One region of the Salinithrix halophila genome, then DNA from elsewhere that is predicted to be linked to it. Evidence: predicted binding sites of a transcription regulator. Region 1 holds the regulator's gene; each other region holds the start of a gene.
The links. The regulator LexA, encoded in region 1, represses DNA repair genes until DNA is damaged. The targets are predictions, from matches to a motif close to CGAACATATGTTCG.

Region 2: ACFOUO_RS13490 (YolD-like family protein) is a predicted target of LexA. The motif match lies at 1,033-1,046, and genes of this name have one in related genera.
Region 3: uvrB (excinuclease ABC subunit UvrB) is a predicted target of LexA. The motif match lies at 821-834, and genes of this name have one in related genera.

What each region holds. Positions count from the first base shown of each region.
Region 1 covers NZ_JBHSAP010000018.1:308,222-310,495, reverse strand. Annotated here, with positions in the region: gene ACFOUO_RS14490 (SRPBCC family protein) at 1-382, opposite strand, end outside; gene lexA (transcriptional repressor LexA) at 474-1,100, opposite strand; gene ACFOUO_RS14480 (hypothetical protein) at 1,426-1,887, opposite strand; gene hemY (protoporphyrinogen oxidase) at 2,005-2,274, opposite strand, start outside.
Region 2 covers NZ_JBHSAP010000018.1:98,755-101,028, reverse strand. Annotated here, with positions in the region: gene ACFOUO_RS13495 (beta-propeller fold lactonase family protein) at 1-466, opposite strand, end outside; gene ACFOUO_RS13490 (YolD-like family protein) at 659-1,006, opposite strand; gene kynB (arylformamidase) at 1,169-1,801, opposite strand; gene kynU (kynureninase) at 1,798-2,274, opposite strand, start outside.
Region 3 covers NZ_JBHSAP010000015.1:271,609-273,882, forward strand. Annotated here, with positions in the region: gene ACFOUO_RS11580 (PDZ domain-containing protein) at 1-481, shown strand, start outside; gene uvrB (excinuclease ABC subunit UvrB) at 894-2,274, shown strand, end outside.

The DNA of each region.
Region 1 (2,274 bases):
AAAAAAGTTTATCGGCTATGCTGCCCAGAAATCCCCAGGGTGAAGTGTAATCGAATTTATCAATCATCTTAGTTTGATTCTTATAACCCACAAAAAAGTGTTCATGTTTGATTCTTTTAAAAGGTCCCTCTACCATTTCATCAACAAAATAATGTGGTGGATCAAATGCTGTAATCTTAGCCGTCAACCTTTGTTTGAGACCAAAATGAATCGCTTCCCAAGTGACGCTTTCATCTAATCCTATTAGGCCATTTGTGACACCTGCAACAGCCTTTTCATGTGTATGAGAGGTTGATTTCATATGGACGTCAATATTACGGGATAAATCGAAACATGTTTGGATAGGGGCCTTAATATAGAGTTCTAATGTGATAATAGGCATAACACTCACCATCCGCAGTGGGTAGATCGGCAAATATCAATTTCCTGGTGAAGCCCTATTTAAACTATGGCCCAAAAATCATGGTTTTTGTTCAATGAAGCTCTCGGAAGAGACCCACAACCTTCCCGAGGATGGCCACCTCAGGAAGGAGGATGGGTTCCATGTTATCGTTTTCGGGTTGCAGGCGGATATGGTCTTTTTCTTTATAGAAACGTTTGACGGTCGCTTCGTGTTCTGCAGTCATAGCCACGATCATGTCGCCGTTATCGGCTGACTGTTGTTGGCGAACCAGGACGAAGTCACCATCTAAGACACCGGCATTAATCATGCTGTCACCTCGAACGGAGAGAAGAAAGACGGAATCGTCACCGCCTACCATACGGCGGGGGAGAGAGAAGTAATCTTCCACGTTTTCCACCGCAGTGATGGGCTCGCCAGCAGTCACTTTCCCGACGAGGGGGACCATCACGGTGTTGGCCGCTAAGTCGGGGACCGCTTCCAGATCTTCTCCCAGCACTTCGATCGCTCGAGGCTTGGTAGGGTCTCGCCGGATCAGGCCTTTTTTCTCGAGCCGGGCGAGGTGGCCGTGGACGGTGGAACTAGAAGCCAAACCGACGGCTTCTCCAATTTCCCTCACGGATGGTGGATACCCTTTTTTCCGGACTTCCTGTTTTATGTAGTTTAAAATGGCTTGTTGCCGCGGTGATAACTTAGCCATGATCTTTATCCCCTTTCCGCTCGTTTCGTTTATCCGCCAGTCCCTTCGGAATCTAAAAGTCAGGGTATTTTCCTACAGTATACACGATTACGGAAGGCAGGACAAACATAGGTTCGAATTTCTGTGCGATCTGATATTGGGCGATTTCCAAGTTGGGCCTCACGGTGGAAGAGATAAAACGAAGCGACGGGATTCAGATCGCAGTAGCTGTTCTCCGCACATCGATGCACTTATGGTTCTGTAGGTAAGTAGGAACCCGTACGTATCGGCAGTTCCTTCAGGTTGCAACAAAAAAACAGCTGGACGACAGCTGTTTTTTTGTGGGTCAACGGTATTGAATGTAGGTGATTTCTTTCTTGAGCTCCCCTAATCCTTCCATGCTATGAAGGACAATGACAGGTACGATATCATCTTTGGTGGCGTCGGAGAGGGCGATGTTGACCAATTTTATATCATGATAGATGAAGGAAAAATCGATATGGTAGCGGACGTCCTGGGCATTGATCTGATGGTCGACTTTCCGGAGGTCACCACTTAATTTATTGAGCCGTTCTACAAGTTTTCGTTTCATTTCTCTGTTGAGTTTGTAGTTGGAGTATTGCTCGATCGTAATCTTGTATGTATCGGAGATTTCGTTGAGGAGGTGGTGACCTTTCAACTCCTTGAATTCATCGATATATTCTTGCGTGCGGTGTTTTTCGTAGAAGCCGTTCATCACCAAGGTGATTGCCACGACGACGATATAGACGAGAACAACGCGCAGCAGGCGCTTTAGCTTATCGTTCACAGGGTTCCCTCCTGCCTGTACACTTCTTCATACCCCATATATATGGACAGGGAGGCGAGGTTATGATGGCCTCGCCTGATGAACCCACGAAAAAAACCCCGACCGGGGTTTTTTTCGTTATCTCTCAGCAAAGAGTCGGCTCAAAGTATCCTGTACCGCCTGTTTCCCCTGATTGATACAATCGGGGATTCCGATACCAGCGTAGGAGGCACCAGCCAGGTAAAGGCCGGGTAGTTGGTGACGAATTTCCTCTCTCAGACGGTTGAGCCATTGAGCGTGGCCAACGGCGTACTGAGGCATGGCTTTCGGCCAGCGGGTGATTCGGGTAAAAACAGGAGGATTGTGGATCGATAGGATCCGGCGCATGTCCTCCCGGACACGACCAAT
Region 2 (2,274 bases), 210 kb from region 1:
CCATATTATTGGCCATCGTCACATAGGCACGCGTACCGTCCGGGGTGATGGCGATTTCCAGCGGTTGAGAAGCGACCGGCACATTAGCGATCACCGTGTTGGTGGCGGTGTTGATGACGGATACAAACGTGGTGCGAGAATTTGCCACATAAGCCCGGGTGCCGTCCGGTGTAATGTCGATGCCGAGAGGACCGCTTCCCACTACCACGGTAGCGATCACTGTATTGGTTACCGTATTGATCACGGAAACCGTATTGACACCCGAATTGGTCACATAGGCCCGGGTACCGTCAGGCGTAATCGCCACTCCCCACGGCTGGAGACCGACGGGTACAGTGGTGATAACGGTGTTAGTGGCGGTGTTGATAACTGCCACACTATTCGCGTTATATAGGGTGACATAGGCTCGGGTACCGTCAGGCGTAATCGCGATACCCCTGGGGGCGTTCGATGCCATGACATTCACATCCTCAAAGTTATAGTTTGATAGAGCTATATCATTCTATGAATCTCCCAGCCTAATGGTATGGACGGGAGCTTGATTTCCTATTTTTGGGCATAAAAAAACCGTCTAAAGACGGCGAGACTGCTTTTACACCCCTCCCCCACGGTCGGGGTTTGTCGGTAGCTTATAAATAGGAATCACCGAGTCAGCCTTTTAAGCATCTTCAGGAGGCGATTCCGCTCCCAGGATGTTTCGGAAAGGGATCATCTCCCGATGGTCACCGTTTTTGATCAGAATCCAACGTTCCACCGAATCGATACGAGCCACAAACCCGCAAACCTTCTTCGGCCCGTACTTGGAGGCATAGGTAATGAGGATGGGCTCTTCCTCCAACAGAGCCCGTTCAATCATACGGCCGATCTCAGCAAGCTGGTCCGGGTCCAGATCCGGAGGCACATACGCTTCCGCTTTCCGCCGTTCCTTCCAAAGCCGTTCTTCATGCTCAGGAAGGATCATCCGATGCCCTTCCCACAGTTTATTTCCCCGATCCAAACCCTTCATCTGAATCACCTCAGGGATAGGATACACGAATATACGTTCGATTATGAACCAGCAAATGCTGGGAACGCTTGATCACCTATATAAAACATAAAAGGACGGGCCCTTTAGCGGCAGGGGCTCCGTCCTTCTAGCAAAGATCTTGTGCTATCAATCAAGAAATGTTTATGAATTCACCTTCCGCAGCACCGCTCGAACCGGGCTCCCGTCGGCACCCTTCAGCGGCAGAGGAAATGCATAAAGTTCATAATTCCCAGGTTCCACATCATCCAAGACGGCTCCTTCTAAAATGTGCACTCCGTGGCGGGCCAGGGCATGGTGAGCGGGAAGCTCTTTGCTGTCCAGGGGATCCACCGAGGGGAGGTCGAGGCCGAGGAGTCGGATCCCCCGCTCCGCAAGCCAGAGAGCCAATTCCGGTTCCACCGGGGGGATTCGTTCCGGGAAGGTACACCGGTCCGTCCAGACACCGGTTCGAAGCAGGAGCCTTTCCACCCCAGCTAGCTCCTCCTTTTCCAGAGAAGCCGGCCCGATGGACTCCGTTCCCGGAGGAAGCGAGACCACCCGCGCAGGTCCAACATAGGGGTCCAAATCCAGCTCCAGTATCCCCTTTCCCTGGTTATCAAAATGGAATGGCGCGTCAACATGGGTACCGGAGTGAGCGCTCATCGTCAGGCTTCCCACGTTCACCGAACCGCTCTGGGCCTTGGTCAGTACAGACTGATAGGAAAAAGGTGTATCGCCCGGCCAAACAGCCATCCCCTCCCTTAGGGGTTGGGAGATATCGATCCAAGTCGTCACGCGACCACACCCCGCTCTTTGGGGTATTTCTCATATTCCCGGCTTTCCATGATTTCTTTGAGACGGCGAATCGCTTCCCATACCTCCCGGTAAGAAGTATAGAGAGCAATCGGGGCGAGCCGGATTACATCGGGAGCACGAAAATCGGGAATGACCCAATGTTCTTTGAGGGATTTCGAGATCCGAACCGCCTCTTCATGAAGCAGGCATACATGCCCGCCCCGTCGGTGATCTTCCAACGGATTGCCGAAAGAGAAGCCCATACCGTCCAACTCCGCTTCTACCAGGCCCATCAAATACCGGGTCTGTCGGAGAGACTTGGTTCGGATACGGTGAATGCCGGCCTCGGCGAAGATCTCCAGAGAGCCGATCAGGGGAGCCAGGCTGAGCACATGGGGAGTCCCGATCTGGAATGCCCCTGTATCGGCGGCTGGGGTCAAGCGGTGATCCATATCAAACTGGACGGCTTTGTC
Region 3 (2,274 bases), on a different contig from region 1:
CTCTTTGATTCTGCTCTATGCTTTTTTGCTCGCGGGGTTAGCTGGGATCGCCAAAGTCTGGCCCCCCATGTTATGGGTAGCCTCTCTTTTTTGCATCGCCGGTCATGAGGGAATTTACCAACTGGGGCGGTACCGGGAGCGGCGGCGCCTGTCTTTCTTTGCAGCGGTGTCCGGGGGAATCCGGGTACTGGCCGTTTGGCCGGGCAGTCCGGCAGAGGATATGGGTATTTGCCCCGGGGACATCTTACATAGGGTAAACGGAGAACCCGTTTCCGACCTTGCCGGGTTAAGGGAAGCGCTGACCCGTTCCCCAGCATTTTGCAAGCTAGAACTAACCGACGAAAACGGCGATCCTAAGCTTGCCCACCGCCCTGTCTATGAAGGAGACCCGGATCACCTCGGTATCGTGGAGGCACCTTCTCCGGGCCGCCCAGATCGCCTATCCTCGGATCTCTCATCGGCTTCAGAAGGGAAAAGGTGAGGGTTAGTGGTTTTGCACACCGGGCTATGTCCGGTGTTTTTACTCTGAAAAAGGGGTTGTAGGGCCTTTTGGAATTTCGTGATAAATATATTAATGTCCTATTATTTTTTGCCTCAACATCTTTTTTTGCCGGTTTAGTATTAGACGACAATAATATATGGTACTTGTCTTATCTGTATATAAACTTAGCCGTTGTGTTGGTACTAAGGGTTAGGTGGGAGATCAAAAAGCGGAGGCAGAAGGATTGATTTATCCCACGGTGGGGCGTTTTTGTGGTTGCGGGAAAGGGGAACGGAGACAGAAATCGGACTTTCGACGACACGTATCAACCATATATCGAGAACGAATGTTCCTGTTTTTCTTTCTGCTTGTGGTATAATGGGAAGGATGACAGATTCGAGGTGATGTGGCCATGGCCGAAGAGATCTTTCGCATGGTATCGGAATATAAACCCCAGGGTGACCAACCGGTGGCCATCGAGAAGTTGGTGGCGGGGGTGCAGTCGGGCAAAAAGCACCAGACCCTGCTGGGGGCGACGGGGACCGGAAAAACCTTCACCATTGCCCATACCATCGTTAGGGCGGGCAAACCGACCCTGGTGATCGCTCCGAACAAGACCCTGGCGGCCCAGCTGTGCGGGGAACTGAAGGAATTCTTCCCGGAGAATGCTGTGGAATACTTCGTCAGCTACTATGACTACTACCAGCCCGAGGCTTACGTACCGCAGACGGATACGTATATTGAGAAGGACGCCTCGATCAATGACGAAATCGACAAGTTGCGCCACTCAGCAACATCCGCTCTGTTTGAGCGGAAAGATGTCATTATCGTAGCCAGTGTCTCCTGTATCTACGGCCTCGGTTCGCCGGAAGAATACCGGGAGCAGGTCGTTCCCTTGCGTGTCGGCATGGAGAGAGACCGGAACGCGGTATTGCGGGACCTGGTGGATATCCAGTATGAACGCAACGACATGAACTTTGTTCGCGGTACGTTCCGCGTGAGAGGGGATGTGCTGGAGGTCTTTCCCGCTTCCCGGAGTGAACATGCGGTGCGGGTGGAGTTTTTCGGGGACGAGATCGACCGGATCCGGGAAATTGACGTACTGACCGGGGAGATTCTGGGCGACCGGGAACATATCTCGATTTTCCCTGCCTCCCACTATGTCACCCGAGAAGTGGTCCTGCGCCGTGCATTGAAGGATATCGAAGAAGAACTGGAAGAGCGGCTGGAGGAGCTAAAGTCCCAGGATAAACTGCTGGAGGCACAGCGTCTGGAACAGCGAACCCGCTATGATATGGAAATGATGCGGGAAGTGGGCTTCTGTTCCGGTATTGAAAACTACTCGCGCCACTTGGTGGGGAAGAAAGCAGGGGAGGCTCCTTATACTCTCCTTGATTACTTTCCCGAGGATTTCCTGATGATCATCGATGAATCTCATGTCACCGTTCCCCAGATCGGCGGCATGTACAAGGGGGACCGTGCCAGGAAAGAGATGCTGGTCAACCACGGCTTTCGTCTCCCGTCGGCGATGGACAACCGGCCCTTGAAATTCGACGAGTTTGAAAAACGGGTGAACCAGGTGATCTATGTTTCCGCCACCCCCGGTCCCTATGAGCTGGAGCATACCCCAGAAGTGGTGGAGCAGATTATCCGCCCGACAGGGCTTCTCGACCCCCGCATCCACGTACGTCCGATCCGGGGTCAGATCGACGACCTGATCAGCGAAGTAAACAAACGGCTGGAACGGAACGAACGGGTACTAGTGACCACGCTCACCAAAAAAATGGCCGAAG